2 linked regions of the Tsuneonella mangrovi genome follow. Each later gene encodes a partner of the first gene's protein in a complex. Links are inferred from orthologs where the notes say so. Each region holds a gene or a part of one and is shown on either strand. Other genes may lie near its edges. The genes, in order: clpA and clpS.

Evidence for each region.
Region 2: the proteins of clpA (region 1) and clpS are in contact, whole or in part, in a solved structure (PDB 1LZW), measured with the Escherichia coli proteins. The link is inferred for Tsuneonella mangrovi from one-to-one orthologs.

What each region holds. Positions count from the first base shown.
Region 1 is NZ_CP022889.1:1,607,507-1,616,965, reverse strand. What follows is about bases 3,595-6,615. They hold clpA (ATP-dependent Clp protease ATP-binding subunit ClpA), read left to right. Parts: upstream 3,595-3,923; coding sequence 3,924-6,308; downstream 6,309-6,615. Other genes in these bases: CJO11_RS07885 (M1 family metallopeptidase), read left to right, coding at 6,367-6,615; CJO11_RS07895 (DUF1192 domain-containing protein), read left to right, coding at 3,595-3,771. Outside these bases: CJO11_RS07915 (glycosyltransferase family 4 protein), read right to left, coding at 1-808; CJO11_RS07910 (UDP-2,3-diacylglucosamine diphosphatase), read right to left, coding at 805-1,716; CJO11_RS07905 (glutathione S-transferase family protein), read right to left, coding at 1,828-2,445; CJO11_RS07900 (NAD(P)H-quinone oxidoreductase), read right to left, coding at 2,438-3,463; more of CJO11_RS07895, read left to right, coding at 3,568-3,594; more of CJO11_RS07885, read left to right, coding at 6,616-8,106; CJO11_RS13450 (calcium-binding protein), read left to right, coding at 8,286-9,459. UniProt on the Escherichia coli protein: ATP-dependent specificity component of the ClpAP protease. It directs the protease to specific substrates. It has unfoldase activity. The primary function of the ClpA-ClpP complex appears to be the degradation of unfolded or abnormal proteins.
Region 2 is NZ_CP022889.1:2,393,205-2,402,390, reverse strand. What follows is about bases 5,575-8,322. They hold clpS (ATP-dependent Clp protease adapter ClpS), read left to right. Parts: upstream 5,575-6,624; coding sequence 6,625-7,020; downstream 7,021-8,322. Other genes in these bases: CJO11_RS11650 (SpoIIAA family protein), read left to right, coding at 7,769-8,322; CJO11_RS11655 (NADPH-dependent FMN reductase), read right to left, coding at 7,046-7,609; CJO11_RS11665 (phasin family protein), read left to right, coding at 5,691-6,458. Also shown: CJO11_RS11700 (winged helix-turn-helix domain-containing protein), read right to left, coding at 1-251; CJO11_RS11695 (JAB domain-containing protein), read right to left, coding at 287-871; CJO11_RS11690 (hypothetical protein), read right to left, coding at 811-1,320; CJO11_RS11685 (hypothetical protein), read right to left, coding at 1,301-1,678; CJO11_RS11680 (LuxR C-terminal-related transcriptional regulator), read right to left, coding at 1,713-2,288; CJO11_RS11675 (LL-diaminopimelate aminotransferase), read right to left, coding at 2,368-3,567; CJO11_RS11670 (PHA/PHB synthase family protein), read left to right, coding at 3,696-5,558; more of CJO11_RS11650, read left to right, coding at 8,323-8,506; CJO11_RS11645 (GFA family protein), read right to left, coding at 8,529-8,936; CJO11_RS11640 (PaaI family thioesterase), read right to left, coding at 8,969-9,186. UniProt on the Escherichia coli protein: Involved in the modulation of the specificity of the ClpAP-mediated ATP-dependent protein degradation.

The sequences.
Region 1 (9,459 bases):
ATACGAACACGTCCGCCCCGGCGTAGCATCCCGCAAGCTCGCGTCCGCTGCGCCGCCCGAGGAACCGCGTTTCGGGGAACCGCAGCCGCAAGTCGGCCATTGCCGGCCCGTCGCCCACCACGACCTTGGTGCCCGGCGTATCGAGTGCGAGGAACGCTTCGAGGTTCTTCTCCACCGCGACCCGGCCGACGTAGAGCTGGATTGGCCTTGGCAGGTCGGCGAATTCGGGCGGCACCGGCGCATCGGGGCTGAAGCAGTCGAGGTCGACCCCGCGGCTCCAGTGGTGCAGCCGGGTGAGGCCCTGCGTGCGCAATTCGCCGCGGATCGATTCGGTCGCTACCATGATCCTCCGCGCGGGTGCGTGAAACCAGCGGATGTAGCGCCAGAAGTATCGCGCCGGGATGCCTGTCCGGCGTGAAACGTATTCAGGGAATTGGGTGTGATAGGCGGTTGTGAACGGCACGCCGTGCTTTACGCAGAACCGCCGCGCGGCCAGTCCCAGCGGCCCTTCGGTAGCGATATGCACTGCATCGGGCGCGAGTTTCGCAAGCCGCCGCCCGATCGCGCCGGGGATTGCCAGAGCCAGCCGAATCTCCGGGTAGGTCGGGCAAGGGACCGAGCGATACTGGTCGGGCGAGATCACCGTGACTTGGTGACCCCATTCCTCCAGCATCGCGCAGGTCGTGGTCAGCGTGCGGACCACTCCGTTCACCTGCGGCAGCCACGCGTCGGTCACCACTGCTATCCGGTGCGGGACGCACAGCGGTTCGGCCTCGATTGGAATCATCCGGGCGGCGGCGACGTTCATGCCGCAGCCCTCGGGCTGTCGCTGTCGGGCCCGCTACGTTCGGCCTCGCGGCGAGCGATCTCGTCGGGCCAATGGAGGATTTCCATCTGCCCGTCGAAGTGTTCGACCAGCGCGTTGCAACCTTCGACCCAGTCGCCGTCGTTCCAGTACTCGATGGACCGACCGTCATGGGCGAACTCGCGGAATTCGGCGGTATGGATATGCCCGCAGACCACTCCGTCGACCCCGCGCTCGGCGGCAGCTCGGGCAACGATTTCCTCGTACTTGGAGATGAATTCGACCGCATTCTTGACCTTGTGCTTGGCCATCTTGCTCAATGACCAATAGGGCAGGTCTAGCTTGCGCCGGACCGCGTTGACCCAGCGATTGAGCGTCATCGCCAGGTGGTAAAGCGCGTCGCCCACGAACGCGAGCCAGCGGTGGGCGAGCATCACTGCGTCGAACTCGTCGCCGTGAAGCACCATCAGCCGCCGACCGTCGGCGGTGGTGTGGAATGCCGCGCGCTGGATCTCTACCCCGCCGAAATGCATCCCCGAAAACTGGCGCACCATCTCGTCGTGGTTGCCGGGGATATAGACGATCCGGGTGCCGCGCTTGGCGCGCTTGAGCACCCGCCAAACGATGTCGTTGTGCGCGTCGGGCCAGTAGACCTTCTTTTTCAGGCGCCAGCCGTCGATGATGTCGCCGACGAGGTACATCGTCTCGCTGTCGGTATGGTCGAGGAAGTCGATCAGCAGCTCGGCGTTGCAGCCTTTGGTGCCCAGGTGAACGTCGCTGATCCAGATCGTGCGATAGCGCTTGCGCTCGATCGCTTCCGGCTCGGGCACCTTGGGCGCGCGCGGCCTGAAATCGGCGATGTTCGAAAGATCTGCGAGATCGCTTGCCGGGGCGAATGGCTCGGTCGTCATGCGCGCGGGGCTCCTGCAGCAAATGTCCCTTGCTGGTCAGGCGGATGCCACGCGAATGTTACGCCATCGAATCAGTCCGGTTACGGACGTGAGAAATTCGTCCGGCCCGTGTCATTCCATTGTCACGAACCCGGGGAGCGCCCTGATGCGCTTTATCCATGCCATCACGTTGGCGCGATCGTCGAGCCGGAATGCACCTTCCTCAGCGACATGGGTATAGGCGAACAGCACGATATCGGCGAGCGTGACGCTGTCGCCGACGAACCATTCGCGCCCTTCCAGGTGCCTGTCCATCAGCGCCAGTGCGTCCTCGCCCGCGATCCGCTTGGCGATGATCTGCGCGCGTTGCTGCTCGGACAAGTGCGCTTCGCCGACGAAGCGGAGCCAGAAGCGCAGCGTCGCGATGTTGGGCTCGTGGTTGTACTGCTCGAAGAACATCCAGCGCAGCATGTCGGCGCGGTCCCAACGGTCCCCGGGGATCAACGCGCTGTCTTCGGCGAGATACCAGCACGCCGCGTTGCTTTCGGGCAGGAACCGATCGCCCACCTGCAGCACCGGAATGCGCCCGTTGGCGTTGACCTGGGCGAGGAATTCGGGGGTCCGCGTCTCGCCCTTCATAATGTCGTATTTCTTGCACTCGAGCGGCAGGCCGAGCAGCGCGGCAGTCAGGCGGATCTTGTAGCAGTTGCCGCTACGCGGATCCTCGTGGAGGGTCAGCGCCTCATCCACCGCCGACCTCGAGCACGATCTTGCCGATGTGGTCGCCCGCTTCCATCCGGGCGTGGGCGGCGGATACTTCGGAGAGCGGGAAGGTTTCGTCCATCACCGGGCGCAAGGTTCCGTCGGCGAACAGCGGCCAGGCGTTTTGCGCAATCTCGTCGGCCAGCAGCGCCTTGAATTCGTCGGTTCGCGGGCGGAGCGTCGAACCTGTCAGGCACAGCCGCTTGGCCATGACCTTGGCCATGTTAATCTCCGCCTGCAGCCCGCCGAGCACAGCGATGGTGACGTGGCGGCCGTCGGGCGCAAGGCAATCGATATTGCGCGAAACGTAGCTGCCCGAAACCATATCGAGCACAACGTTCACCCCTTTGCCGTCGGTCAGATCCTTGACCGCTTCGACGAAATCCTGCGCCTTGTAGTCGATCGCGTGGTCGGCCCCGACAGCAAGCGCGGCGGCGCATTTTTCGGGCGATCCGCAAGTCGTGATGACGGTCAGGTCAAACGCCTTGCCGAGCATGATCGCCATCGTGCCGATGCCGCTGGTGCCGCCGTGGACCAGCAGCGTGTCACCTTCCTTCGCCCAGCCGCGGTCGAACACGTTGTACCACACCGTGAACAGAGTTTCGGGGAGCGCCGCTGCCTCCTTGAGCGAAAGCGCGCTCGACACCGGCAGGCAATGGCCTGCATGAGCGAGGCAATATTCGGCATAGCCACCGCCGGAAACCAGAGCGCAGACCTCTGCGCCCATCATTTCGCGCGGCACGTCATCGCCCACCGCGACGACCGTGCCCGAAACCTCCAGCCCCGGGATCGGCGATGCGCCGGGTGGCGGGGGATAGAAGCCCTGCCGCTGGATCACGTCGGGCCGGTTGACCCCGGCGTAGGCGACTTTCAGCAGCACTTTCCCCGGGCCGGGCTGCGGCACGTCGATCGTCTCCGCACGGAATACCTCCGGCCCGCCGGGGTCGTCGAACCCCATCGCGGTCATAGTCCGGGGGATGGTCATCACTGCGGAGGCTTCAACCATGTCTGTCCCTGTTGCATCGAGGATACATGCGCGGCTCGCCTGTGCGGATAGCCGTGCGGCCCATTGACAGCAAGCATGCTGCATTGCGAAGAAACCGATCAGACATGGACGACGACGATCGGCCGCGCCCACGGGGCGATGCAGCGAGCCTTCTCGCAGCCGAAGATCTTTCGCCTTATTCGCAGGACGAGCTTAGCGAGCGCATCGCACTGCTCGAAGCCGAGATTGGACGGGTCAGGGCGCATCGCGACAAAGCCGCCGCGCATCGCAGCGCGGCCGATGCGTTGTTCGGAAAGCCCACGTCATGAACCGGCGTGCCTCGCAATCCTGCCGGGCAACCCCATATTCGGTTCAACTCCCCGTTCGGCCATCGCGTTCAGTTCGTAAAACCCGCGTTAACCATGATGGCTCATATTCTCCCTTGAACGAATAGTCGTTCCTACTCACGAAAGTACGTCGCATGCCCAGTTTCGCCCAGAGCCTCGAGAGGACCCTTCACTCCGCGATCGACGCTGCCCGCGAGCGGCGTCACGAATACGCGACGCTGGAGCATCTCCTGCTGGCGCTGATCGACGACGAGGACGCCGCAGCGGTGATGGCTGCATGCGGAGTGGACTTGGCCGAACTCGGCGACGTGGTTCGCCGCTATCTCGACGAGGAATGCCGCCAGATCGAAGTCGGCGAATCGAGCGAACCGCAGCCCACCGCGGGCTTCCAGCGGGTGATCCAGCGCGCGATCCTCCACGTCCAGTCGAGCGGCAAGGACACTGTGACTGGTGCCAACGTGCTCGTCGCGCTGTTTTCCGAGCGAGACAGCTACGCAGTCTATTTCCTGCAACAGCAGGACATGAGCCGCCTCGATGCGGTCAGCTATATCAGCCACGGCATCGGCAAGGGCGGGCGCGAGGTCAGCAACAAGCCGCCGCAAGGCTCCGAGGAATCGGGCCAGGCGGAGGAAAAGAGCACCGAAGGCAGTTCCAAGAAGGAAACCGCGCTCGACCAGTTCACCGTCAACCTCAACGCCAAGGCGCAGGCAGGCAAGGTCGATCCGCTGATCGGCCGCGGGCCGGAGGTCGACCGGACGATCCAGATCCTCTGCCGCCGGAGCAAGAACAACCCGCTCTATGTCGGCGATCCAGGCGTCGGCAAGACCGCCATCGCCGAGGGGCTCGCGCGCAAGATCGTTGAAGGCGACGTCCCAGATGTCCTGCTCGAAGCGGTGATTTATTCGCTCGACATGGGGGCGTTGCTGGCGGGCACGCGCTATCGCGGCGATTTCGAGGAACGCCTGAAGCAGGTCGTCTCCGAACTCGAAAAGATGCCCCATGCGATCCTGTTCATCGACGAGATCCACACGGTGATCGGTGCTGGCGCGACAAGTGGCGGGGCGATGGATGCTTCGAACCTGCTCAAGCCCGCGCTTAGCGGCGGAACGATCCGCTGCGTCGGCTCGACCACTTACAAGGAATTCCGCAACCACTTCGAAAAGGATCGCGCATTGCTGCGCCGGTTCCAGAAGATCGACGTCAACGAACCGACCGTCGAGGACACCATCAAGATCCTCAAGGGCCTGCGTTCGGCGTTCGAGGATCACCACGGGGTGAAGTACACGCCCGACGCGATCAAGACCGCGGTCGAGCTCAGCGCGCGCTACATCAACGACCGCAAGCTGCCCGACAAGGCGATCGACGTGATCGACGAAGTCGGCGCGATGCAGATGCTGGTCCCGCCCAGCCGCCGCAAGAAGAAGATCACCGCCAAGGAAATCGAAGCGGTGATCGCGACGATGGCGCGGATTCCGCCCAAGTCGGTCAGCAAGGACGACAAGAAGGCGCTCGAGCACCTGGAGCGCGACCTCAAACAGGTCGTCTATGGTCAGGACGCGGCGGTCCACAAGCTGTCGACCGCGATGAAGCTCAGCCGTGCGGGTCTGCGCGATCCGGACAAGCCGATCGGCAGTTTCCTGTTTTCGGGCCCGACCGGTGTCGGCAAGACCGAGGTTGCTCGCCAGCTCGCCAGCATCATGGGCATCCCGCTCCAGCGTTTCGACATGAGCGAATACATGGAGCGGCACTCGGTCAGCCGCCTGATCGGCGCGCCTCCGGGCTACGTCGGATACGACCAGGGCGGATTGCTGACCGATGCGATCGACCAGCAGCCGCATTGCGTTCTTCTGCTCGACGAGATCGAGAAAGCGCACCCCGACCTGTTCAACATCCTGCTGCAGGTGATGGATAACGGCCGCCTGACCGACCACCACGGCAAGACGGTCGATTTCCGCAACGTGGTGCTGATCATGACCACCAATGCCGGGGCGAGCGACATGGCGCGCCAGGGCATCGGCTTCGGCGATGTCAGCAAGGAAGACGCGGGCGACGAGGCGGTGAAGAAGATGTTCACCCCGGAATTCCGCAACCGCCTCGATGCGATCGTGCCGTTCACCTACCTCGGCAAGGAAACCGTGGCGCGGGTGGTCGACAAGTTCATCATCCAGCTCGAACTGCAGCTGGCCGAGCAGAACGTCCACATCCAGTTCGATAGCGACGCGCGCAGCTGGCTGGCCGATCGCGGCTATGACAAGCTCTACGGTGCGCGCCCGATGGCGCGGTTGCTGCAGGAACGGATCAAGCAGCCGCTCGCCGAAGAACTGCTGTTCGGCCAGCTGGCCGGTGGCGGCGAGGTCCACGTCAGCATCAAGGACGGCAAGCCCGCCTTCGAGCTGACCCCGGCTCCGCCGAAGGCCCGCCCCAAGCGCAAGCCGCGCAAGGTTGCGGCAACCCGCAAGAAGGCCGATCCGAAGTCTGGCGCCAAGGCCAGCGACAGCAAGGATGACAGCGACAGCTGATCGTGCCATCCTCGCTCGTATGAGGATTACAACGATAATTGCCGGAGGCAGCCTGCTATTGGCTGCCTCTGCTGCATTTGCTGCTGAACGCCCCGACGCCGACCTGCCGTCGCGCACGTCCGAGAGTGGCGCTCCACTTGACGCGACCCAGCAGGCGATGGACTTGCCGCACCTGCTTTTGGCGGTCGATGTCGACCCGCAGGCCAAGACGATCAGCGCGGTAGCCGACTATACCATTCGCGCCGCCAGCCCGTTGGCCAAGTTCGAGTTCGATCTCGACCCCCGCCTGGCCATTTCGCAAGTAACAGTGGACGGTGTCGTGCTGCCGGCAGCCAGTTGGTCGAGCAAGGAAGGCCTCGTTTCGATCGACCTGCCGAAGTCGCTCGCTACTGGCGAGACCGCCAAGGTTGCGATCAGCTATGGCGGGACGCCGCGGGTTGCCCCGCGCCCGCCGTGGATCGGCGGCTTTACCTGGGCCAAGACCGAGCAGGGCAAGCCGTGGATTTCCACCACCGACCAGCTCGAGGGGTGCGACCTGTGGTGGCTGTGCCTCGACAACCCCTCCAAGCGCGTCGACACCCTCGACCTGGCGGTGACTGTCCCGGAAGGGCTGGTCGATGCTTCGAACGGGCTGCTGCTCGGATCCGAGACCGCCAACGGCAAGACGACCTGGCGGTGGCGAGCGCGCAAACCCAACAACTACGGCATCTCGCTGCAGATCGGACCCTACGAGCTGGCGGAGGCCGACTACCAAAGCCGCTTCGGCAACACCCTGCCGGTGCGCTTCTGGTACCTGCCCGGGCACAAGGCAGGCGCCGAGCGGCTGGTGCGCGAGATGGAAACCTATCTCGATTTCTTCGAGAGCACGATCGGCCCCTATCCGTGGAGCAACGAGAAAGTCGGCATCGTCGAGACCCCGCACAAGGGGATGGAGCACCAGACGATCAATGCCTACGGCAACAAGTATGAGCTGGCGCCGGAGGGTTACGACCAGCTGATGCAGCACGAATTCAGCCACGAATGGTTCGCCAACCAGCTGAGCAACAAGACGACCGCCGATATGTGGTTGCAGGAAGGGCTCGGCACTTACATGCAGCCGCTCTATCTTGGCTGGAAAGACGGACCTGCGGCCTACACCGCGATGATGTGGCAGCTGCGCAAGGGCATCAGGTCGAAGGTGCCGCTGGCGCCCCGGGAATTCGTTTCGAGCAATCTTTACGAAGATCGCGAAGCGGGCTGGGGTGGGGATATTTACACCAAAGGCGCGTGGGTGGCGCACACGCTACGCCACCTGATCGGCGACAAGGCGTTCTTCACATCGATCCGGCGGCTGGTTTACGGTCGTGCCGATCCGCGCCCGGGGAATTTCGACCTCCAGGTCGCCAGCACCGCCGATTTCCGCAAGATCGTCGAGCAGGAGACAGGGCGCGACCTGGGTTGGTTCTTCGATGCCTATTTCCGCACTGCTGCTTTGCCACGGCTCGAGGCGACGCGCACCGGCAAGACATTGTCGCTCGATTGGAAGACAGAATCCAAGTTACCGTTTGCTATGCCGGTCGAAGTCGAGGTCGGCGACAAGACCCTGACTGTGTCGATGGCGAACGGGCACGGTTCGCTCGAATTGCCCTCCGCGGACAGCCACGTGATCCTCGATCCGAACGCCAAGGTACTGCGCTATGATCCGGCGATCGCTGCCTGGCAGGTGCAGGAGGACGCCAAACGCAAGGCCAAGGAGGCTGCGGCAAAAAAGAAGGCTGCTGCCGCAAAGGACGTGAACGGCCAGCCCGGAACGAATTGAGCGGCCCTCTTTCGAACTGGAGCTGCAAAACTCAATTCCGGTTCAATTTATCATTGCATCTCGCGGCCATGCGCCCATAGTCCGGTGCATCAAACAAGCGCGAAGGAATTGGCCGATCAGAGCCAAGCCGGGTCGCGCTTCGCGCTGTTCTCAGTTTTGTGGTGGGGAGAATAGCGACCATGGCACTTGTTTTTACCGGCGATCCTGCTGACGGGACTGCAGACGACGATTTCATTCTCGTTCGCAGTTCGCAGAACCAGAACGGCAATGGCGGCAATGACGTCGTCCTTGGCGACATGGGGTATTTCTATTCGACTTGGGGGACGTCACAGGGCAGCGCCTTGAACATTGACAACAACCTCGTGTGGACCGCTTCGGAAAATCCGCTGTTCGGGGACGACAGTCTTCCGCACGAAACCAACTACGTTTCCGCCGCCGCTGGCCAGACCTATTGGGCCAGTGTTGCTGTTGGTGCGGGCGAGACGATCACGATCGATGTCGACTCGTGGTACCAGGCCCTGGCGGGGACCGATACGGTCGTCACACTCTACGATACCGACGGCACGACCGTCTTGGCCTCGAACGACAACGCGAACGCGAGCCTCGGCGGGCTTGGCAGCATTTCGAATCTCGATTCGTATCTGAGCTATACGGTCGGCGGAGGAGGCACCTATTACATCCAGGTCAGCGAGGCCGATACGGGCGATGGCGGTGTGTTTGACGGTGGCGAGCAATTTCTCGTCAACGTCACCGTCACCAATCACGCGGATAGCGCAGAAACCTTTGCGCAAGATTCCGAGACTGCGTCACACGGGAACGACGGCAACGACCTGCTTATGGGAGCCAGCGGTGACGACAACCTGTTCGGCGGCGCGGGCGACGACACGCTCGATGGCGGCACCGGGAACGACACGCTCGATGGCGGGGACGGCAATGACACATTGTACGGACGCGATGGCGGGGACAGCCTGTTGGGCGGGACTGGCGACGACACGCTGAATGGCGGAGCCGGGGCCGATACCATCGATGGCGGCGACGGGTTCGACATTGTCGACTATTCCGACAATGCCAGCGCCGTTCAGGTCTTTCTTGCCTCGCAGTCGGCTTCAGGCGGTGATGCCGATGGCGATGTACTGAGCTCGATCGAAGGCGTGATCGGCACTGCGCAGGCCGACACGCTATTCGGCGACGATGGACACAACTACATCGAAGGCGGCGCGGGCAAGGATATTGTTTATGCCGGTGGTGGCGATGACGAAATCGTCCACATAACCGGTGGCGACTTGATCTATGCAGGGTCTGGCAACGATACGATCAAAACTTATGCGAATGGTGCGGACATCTATGGGGAAG
Region 2 (9,186 bases), 780 kb from region 1 along the record:
CGATCCAGCTTGGCGCGCAGACGTGCAACGTGGACTTCGAGACTGTTGGTTTCGGGAATGTGCCGCAATCGCCATACGTCGCTGATCAGCGCGCAACGACTGACCCGCTGGCCGGCCGATTCGGCCAGCCGCCACAACACGGCGAACTCGCGCGGTCGTAAGCGCAGCCAGGTTTCCCCGACCCGGGCATCGCGATGCATCAGGTCGAGCGTGACCGGGCCGACACGGAACGTTCTTGGGGGAACGGACAACCCGGATCCGATCGCTGGCGCACACATGACAAGGGTCAGAGATGGCCCCCACTACGCATGCTGAACACCCGCGTGCGAGTCACCACAAGGTGATCGATCAGGTGGAGTTCGAGAGCTTCGATTATCGTGCTGAGCCGCTTGGTCTCCGAGACATCGAGCGCACTGGGCCGACAATCGCCGGAGGGATGATTGTGTGCCAGCAGCAGGCCCGCCGCCCCCACCTCGAGCGCGCGTTCGACCAGCGGTCGTGCGCGGGCTTCGATCCGCGACAGGCTGCCCGCGGCAACGAGTTCGTCACCCAGATAGCGACGCTCGCGATCGCAATAGATCACCAGCAGCCGCTCTGCAGGCATTCCCCCGATCTGGTGGCGGAGATAGCGGTGAAGCAGCGGGTCACTGCTATCGACAGGCGTTCCGACCAGCTCTTCGCGCAGCGCGGCATCGACCAGTCGGCGCGCGGCGAAGATCGCGGCACATGCCCGTTCGTGGCCGCCGGCGGCGTGGCGCAACTGCGAGAGGCTGGCGCCTAACAGTCGTTCGAGCGAACCGAACCTGTCGATCAGCCGTTGCGCGACCTCGACCGCGGCATCACCCGCGAATGGCTCGAGAAGCTCCGCCACGAGGGATACGGCCCGTACCGGCGAACCCGACGGTAATGCGCCCAGATCGCCCCTGCGAGCAGAAACGTCTGCAAATAGGATGGGATGACGTACATCATCGAGTACGCCAGCAGTGAAATCTGCTGGACCATGTCCTTCGCAAGGTGCGCCATCAGCGCGATCACCTGGAGAGCGGCGAACCACAGCGGATAGATCCTGTTGGCGTAGAGCGCGACCGGCACGGCCACAAGTGTGCCGACAATGTCGATGACAAGGTGCCCGGTCTGGACCCTGTCGACAGCGATTCCACCGAACAGTGCATGGTTGAAGATGTCGGCAACCTTGAACCAGACAAGGATGCCGGCCAGTGCCCGCTCGGGGCCGCCGCCCCAACGCCACGCTGCCAGTGCCACGAGCGCAAACGTTGCCGTCTGGAACCAGACACGAAATTCACCGGGCGGAAACCACATCGGCTTGCGATACGGATTCGGGCGACGGAACGGAAGCGCTGAAGTCATCGGCGATTGCCGACGGAGCAATTTGCGTGCCGGAATCGTCGTCCGGTCCCAGAGTCTCCCGCGCCAGACGACTGAGCTCATCGTGGACTCGAAGCAGGTTTGTCGAAAGCGATAGCGCCTGCTGCTCCGCTTGGGTCAGCCGCAGTAGCGCCTTCTGGCCGGCGTCGACTGAAAGTTGCGGGTTCTGGCGCGCGCGGACAATGGCCTGCTTGAGCCTGGAACAAGCAATCATCGCTTCGTCGCTGACCGCTTCGGCCTCGCGCACCAGCTTGCGAATTCCGATCGCGTCGTTGCGAATTTTCTCTGACATTGGATCAGCCTCCGGCGGGTCGAACCCGCCGTGCTCATCCGGGGGGTTGGGAATTCGCTTCGGAGATGACGACTCGCCCTTCGAACACCTTGCTCAGCGAGAGCGAAGCCGTCACCACCAGCACGACAGCGGCAATCATGCCGAATGCCAAGCCAATGATGACGGCCAGGCGGAGGAGGACGGCATTGTCGCCATCGAGCACTCCAGGGACTACCCGGGGCTCGTCCTTCACCAACCACGGCGCCTCGATCGCAATTGGCGCTGCGTCGGAAAGAACGAATTCCCCGGGTGCGACCCTGGGACGGTTCTCTCCGCTGCCGGCGGGATCTGGAACCTGAGGATTTCTCCATGCAGGTTTCCTGCAGGCCTCCGAAAGATGTTCGTCTCCGGAGACAGAAGGCTCATAAGTCTCGTCGGCCCTCCATGCCTCGACCAGATCGGACAGGCTGTTCACCCCGAAGGCATCCTTCAGTGCCTTTACGTGCTGGTTGACGCGCGATTCGGAAATGCCGAGGTCGCCAGCGATCGCCTTGAGCGGCTGGCGCCGGTCAATTCCTTCCAGGACAGCGCGTTGCCGCTCGGTGAGTTCGCGATCGATCAGTTCTGGCATGCGATTCTGCTACATTCCTGATTAGCAGACATAGTCGAACTGCCGATCATCGGCAAACCGTCCGACCGCCAGGGACGGTTCAAGCTGCCGAGCTGTTGATCCCCAGCGACTGGAAGTAGCGCTTCACATTGCGTGCGGCCTGGCGCAAGCGCTGCTCGTTCTCGACCAGCGCGATCCGCACATAGCCTTCGCCGTCCTCGCCATATCCGACCCCTGGGGCAACCGCGACTTCGGCGTGAGTGAGGAGCTGCTTGGAGAACTCGAGGCTGCCCATGTCCCTGAGCGCCGGCGGCAGAGGCGCCCAGGCGAACATGCTTGCGGGCGGCGGCGGGATATCCCATCCGGCGCGGCCGAACGCCTCGACCATCACGTCTCGCCGCTTGTGATAGAGGTTGCGGTTCTTCTCGACGATATCCTGCGGGCCATTGAGCGCCGCACAGGCTGCTGCCTGGATCGGAGTGAACGCGCCGTAGTCCAAGTACGACTTCACCCGCGTCATCGCCGCAATCAAATGCTTGTTGCCGACTGCAAAGCCCATTCGCCAGCCGGCCATCGAATAGGTCTTGGACAACGAAGTGAATTCGACCGCGACATCCTTCGCCCCCTTGACCTGCATGATCGAAGGGGTCGGATTGCCGTCGTAGTAAAGCTCCGAATAGGCGAGGTCGGACAGGATCCAGACCTCGTTCTCCTTCGCCCACGCGACCAGCCGCTCGTAGAACGCCAGGTCGACCACCTCGGCGGTCGGGTTGGAGGGATAATTGACCACAAGCACGCTCGGGCGCGGCACGGTGAAGTGCATCGCCTTGTCGAGGCTGCGCCAGTAATTTTCGTCGGGCGTGGTCGGCACCGAGCGGATCGTCGCCCCGGCAATGATGAACCCGAAAGTGTGAATCGGGTAGCTCGGGTTGGGCGCCAGCACGACATCGCCCGGCGCGGTGATCGCGGTTGCGAGGCTGGCGAGCCCTTCCTTCGAGCCCATCGTGACCACGACTTCGCTTTCCGGATCAAGCTCGACCCCGAAGCGGTTAGCGTAGTAGTTCGCCTGCGCACGACGCAAACCGGGGATGCCTTTCGACTGCGAATAGCCATGTGCATCGGGTTTGCGTGCGACCTCGCACAGCTTGTCGATCACATGATCGGGCGGCGGCAGGTCGGGGTTGCCCATGCCCAGGTCGATGATGTCCTTGCCCGCCGCTCGAGCGGCCGCGCGCATCCCGTTGACTTCGGCGATGACATAGGGCGGCAAGCGCTTGATGCGGTAGAATTCGTCGTCCATCTTTCCCAGGTTCTGGCTAGGCCCGGGGCACCATGCCGCCGGGTAGGCATCGCCATATGCGATATTTCTTTGCGGCGAAACAGCCGATCATGCAAAGATAGTTGCGCAAGATTCGCGAGGTGCCGCCGATGGCCGACGACACGAGCAACCAGACCGACCCGTTCGCTGCATTCTTCGACATGCAAGGCGAAGCGATGCGCGAGTTGTGGGGCCAAATTCTGCCGGGTGGAGCCCCTTCCCCGCTGCAAAACTGGAACGAGATCGGCGAATGGGCCGGGACTGCACAGAAGCTGCAGGCAATGTGGCTCGAATTCGTGACCGAAAAGGCGCGCGAAACCACAACCCAATCGCCACCCATCGATCCGGCCCAGTTCATGCTGATGTCGCAAGGGTGGGCCAAATCGGCAACATTCGATCCCGGTTCGGCACAGAAGTTCGCTCAGGACGGGCTGAAGTTGTGGCAGGGCGTGCTCGGCTCGGCGCTGGGCGGCAAACAGCAGCAAGAACCCGAGCTGCCGCGCAAGGACCGGCGGTTCTCTGATCCTGCGTGGCGCAACCATCCGGCGTTCGCGCTGCTCCACCAGATCTACCTGATGCTGGCAGAATACCTCGTGCAGGCAGCCGACGACGTGCAGGGAGTCGATCCCGAGAAGAAGGAGCAACTGACCTTCGCAACCCGCGCGCTGGTCGAGGCGATGAGTCCCGACAACTTCGTGCTGACCAACCCGGTGGTGCTCCAGCGCACGATCGAAACGAAGGGCGAGAATCTCGTCAAGGGAATGGGGCACCTGATCGAGGACCTGAAGCGCGGCCAACTCAGCCACACCGATTCGGGAGCGTTCAAGCTGGGCGAAAACATTGCCGCGACCCCCGGCAAAGTGGTCCACGAAACCCCGCTCTACCAGTTGATCCAGTACACTCCGACCACCGAGACGGTGCTCGACGTGCCGCTGGTGATCTTCCCGCCATGGATCAACCGCTTCTACATCCTCGACCTGACACCAAAGAAGAGCTTCATCAAATGGGCGCTCGACCAGGGGATCAGCACGTTCGTGGTCAGCTGGAAATCGGCCGACGCGAGCATGAAGGACGTGGTGTGGGACGATTACATCCGCGCCCAGATCGATGCGATCGACCACGTGCGCGAAAGGCTCGATGTCCCGTCGGTCCACACGATCGGCTATTGCGTGGCGGGCACCACGCTCGCCGCGACGCTGGCGATCCTTGCCCGGCGCGGAGAGGCCGACAAGGTCCGCAGCGCGACCTTCTTCACTGCGCAGGTCGACTTCGAGAAAGCCGGCGAGCTCAAGCATTTCATCGACGACGGCCAGCTCGACATGATCGGCAAGCTTTCGCCCGAAGGCTATCTCGATGGGCGCTATCTCGCCGCTACCTTCAACATGCTCCGCGGGCGCGACCTGATCTGGAACTACGTGGTCAACAACTACCTGTTGGGCGAAGACTATCCGGCATTCGACCTGCTCCACTGGAACGGCGACGTTACCAACCTGCCATCGAAATGGCATAATGACTACTTGCGCGATCTTTACCGCGACAACCGGCTGGTCGTGCCCGACAGCATGTCTGCCGACGGCACGCCGATCGACCTGACCCGGATCGAAACCCCGATCTACATCCAGGCCGGTCGCGAGGATCACATTGCCCCCGCTGAAAGCGTGTGGCGCATGACCCGCCACGTGCGTGGGCCAACCACCTTCCTGCTCGCAGGTTCCGGCCACATCGCGGGGGTGGTCAACCCGCCCGCTGCAGGCAAGTACCAGTACTGGACCGGCGACAGCCATGCGAATTCTCTCGCCGAATTCATCGAGGGGGCCGAGGAGCATCCCGGCAGCTGGTGGCCGCACTGGCTCGGCTGGCTCGAAGGACTCGATGCCACGCGCGTCAAGGCCAAGGGAAGGCGCGTGCCGGGTGGAAGCAAAAAGGACACTGTGATCGAGGACGCACCGGGGCGCTATGTGAAGACCCGCTAGCGTACTGGCTCCGCGCTGCACAAATGGCGGGTGCGACGAACCGTTTCCTACTTATGTTGCACTGCACAAAAAATGCTTGACTTCGCGCTTGCGAGGCTTATTTTGTGCAGTGCAACATAGGAGCGAAGTGCGATGGCCAATGCCACCGATCCGAAGACTGAAGAGCTGAAAGCGGACGCCGCAGCCGAGAAAGCCTACGCTGAAGCGGCCAAGGAAGTGGCAGCCAAGAAGGCAGTCGCCTCTGCCCCTGCAAAGGCCGCCGCCGCCAAAGCTGCGCCGGTCGCCAAGAAGGTTCCGGCCAAGACCGTGAAGAAGGTCGCCGCGAAAAAGGCTGCACTCAAGAAGCCCGCTGCAAAGAAGGTTGCTGCCAAGCCAGCCGCCAAGGCCCCCGCCAAGAAGGCAGCCGCCGCTCCTAAACCCGTCACGACCAGCAAGCCCACCGTATTCAATCCCAAGGAAGCCATCATGACCAAGACCACCGATTTCACCAAGACCGTCAAGGAAGCCGCTGCCGACCTGCAGACCAAGGCGAAGGCCGGCTTCGAAAAGGCCAAGACCTACGCGACCGACGTCGCCGAGTTCAGCAAGGGCAATTTCGACGCGACCGTCGAGTCGACCAAGATCCTCGCCAGCGGCGTGCAGGACATGGCGCGCGGCGAAGTCGAAGCTGCCAAGTCGGCCTACGAAACCGCCACTGCCGACATGAAGGCGTTCGCCGGCATCAAGAGCCCGACCGACCTGTTCAAGCTGCAGGGCGAGATCGCCCGCCGCAACTTCGACGCTGCGGTTGCGCACTACTCGAAGAACGCCGAAGCCACCATGAAGCTCGCCAACGACGCGTTCGCGCCGATCTCGAGCCGCATGAGCCTGGCTGCCGAGAAGTTCTCGAAGGTCGCCTGACCCGATCAAACGTCAGCCGGGTCTCCTCTCTAGCCCGGCTGCGGTCCCGGCGGGCCGGACGGTGCAAACCGTCCGGCCCGTTCGCGTTTGCGGGGAATTAACCAGCGAGAGTGCATCTTCGCTCTCGCATCTTGCCCTCGCCCGATTGCATACGATATTGCGGACCATGATGTCCCAGCACCGCCTTGCCTTTGACCCGACCCGCCGCGGCGCAGCTGTCCGCGCTGCCGACGAGGGCGACGACAGCGACGATACGCTGGGTACCGACGGCGAAGTCGGCATTGCCACCAAGACCAAGGCCAAGCCCAAGAAGCCGAGCCAGTACAAGGTGCTGATGCTCAACGACGATTATACCCCGATGGAATTCGTGGTGATCGTGCTCAAGCGGTTCTTCCGCATGGACCTGGAGCAGGCAACGCGGGTGATGCTCCACGTTCACCAGCGCGGGGTCGGGGTTTGCGGCGTGTTTCCCTATGAAGTTGCAGAGACCAAGGTGAACCAGGTGATGGATTTCGCGCGCGAGAACCAGCACCCGCTACAATGCACGCTCGAGAAGGCCTGACGGCCAGTCCCCAATTCCGTAGCGCCTAACCCTCTGCGCGGCCTTGCGAAAACACGAACCGCACCTGCTCTCCGACGATCCGCAGTTGCTTGGCGACCTCTGGATCGACACAGCTCCCGGCATCATCGAACGTATCGGGCCCGATCCGCAGCGCCGCACCGAACGGCGTGGGCCAGCCGCGCAAGGCGTGAACGATCGTGCGGAGCGTAATCATCGCCGTCACCGCTGCCTGGTGCCCGTGCGCCGTGACGATCAGCCCGACCGGTCGATCGTGGAGGTAAATCCGTTCGTCTCCGGCCAGTTCCTCGATATAATCGAGCGCATTCTTGAGCACGCCGGAGATCGTGCCGTGATAGCCCGGTGACGCGATCACCAGCGCATCACAGTCGCGGATCGCATCGACCATTTCGCGCCCCGAATCCGGCGTCCAGCCGGGTCCGTGGTAGAACGGCAGCGAAGTCATATAGCTGCCATCGAAAATCCGCACCTCATCGCCCGCGCGCTCGGCCTCGCTGCAAGCAAGGCGCAGCGCCTGCTCGGTGCTGCTATCCGGGCGCGTGGTTCCGCCAATTCCGACGATCAGGCTCATGTCCGCGGGCATAGCCTGCCTGCGCCATTTGCCAACCCCGCCAATGCGGCAGGTTCAGCGTGGCCCGGTCAGTCCGAACGCCCTGTGCCCGTTGACCTCGATCAATGACATCGCCGCCGCAGCGGCATAGATTGAGACATGCTCGCAAAGGAGTTTGCCATGATCGACATCGACACCTCTGACCCGGACTTCGTGGTCCTGTCGCCGCATGGGGCGCTCAGCCAGAGCGACTTCGATACGCTGGCCGATATTGTCGACACCCGGATCAACGAGACCGACAAGGTCCCCAACCTCGTGATCGTGCTCGACCACCTGCCGCACTGGGAGGGGTTGGGCGCGATGGCGCGGCACTTCGAGTTCGTGAAGGTTCACGGCAAGGTCGTGCGCAAAGTCGCGATCGTCGGCGATTCGGCGCTGCTCTCGCTCGGGCCGGAGATCGCCGACCGCTTCGTTTCCGCCAAGGTCCGCCATTTTCCCGCCAGCCGCCTCGACGAAGCGAAGGCGTGGGCCCGCAGTGAGGCTGACGATCCCGGACGCTTCGAGTTGATCGACGGGCTCCCGCGCGACGTCATCGCCCTGCGCGCGGTGGGGGTCATCACCGCGCAGGACTATGCCGATACGCTCGTCCCGCTGGTCGAGGAAAAGCTCAAGGTGCACGACCACATCAAGTGCCTGGTGGTACTCGACGACGACTTCATCGGATACTCGGGCCATGCCGCGTGGGAGGACCTCAAGCTGGGTATACGCCACCCGATCGCGTTCGAACGCTGTGCGCTGGTGACCGACATCGGCTGGATCGCCAAGGCGGGCCGCCTGCTTTCGCCGCTGATGCCGTTCGCGTTCCACGCCTTCCCGCTGGCTGAACTGGAGCAGGCCAAGAGCTGGGTGAAGCGTTGAGCGCCCTTGCGGCAGGAATGCCCTAGCCCGGGTTCCCGGGGACGCCGGGGACGCCTTCCAGCTCGATCCAGTCCTGCTTGCTCGCGGTCCAGAACTGGATTTGCGGGGCGAAGTCCGATGTATCGTCGAACGTGCCGGCTTTGATGAAGATCATGTCCGGCTGCGAGGGCACGCGGGTAAACACCGGCGATCCGCAGGTCGGGCAGAACTGGCGGTAGACCTCGTCGCCGCTGGTGCCGTGATCGGTGTAGGTGGTTACTTCGCCCTCGATCTCGACCGCCGCCTTGGGCAGGCCGACCAGCATCGACCACCCGCTGCCCGATTGGCGCTGGCAGTTCTTGCAGTGGCACACCGCCTGCATCAGCGGTTCGCCGGTAAAGCTGTAGCGCACTGCGCCGCACAGGCAGCCGCCGGTCTTGGGGGTGGTCATCGATCGCTCTCCTCGTGTTTCGTCATTTGCCTTCAGTCCGGCTTCTTCCAGTCGTGCGACAGCAGCTTGACCGTCACCCGCCCTGTGGCGACCACCGTGCCGCCTGCATCCAGCATCGGCACTTCGGCAACGTAAGTCGCGCTGCCCTTGCGCTCGAGATCGGCCAGCAGGCCGTCCATCTCGGCATCGGACAGGGTATATTCGGCGGTCACGTCGCTTGCCGCCATACGGTGGAAGTCGACCGCGATAT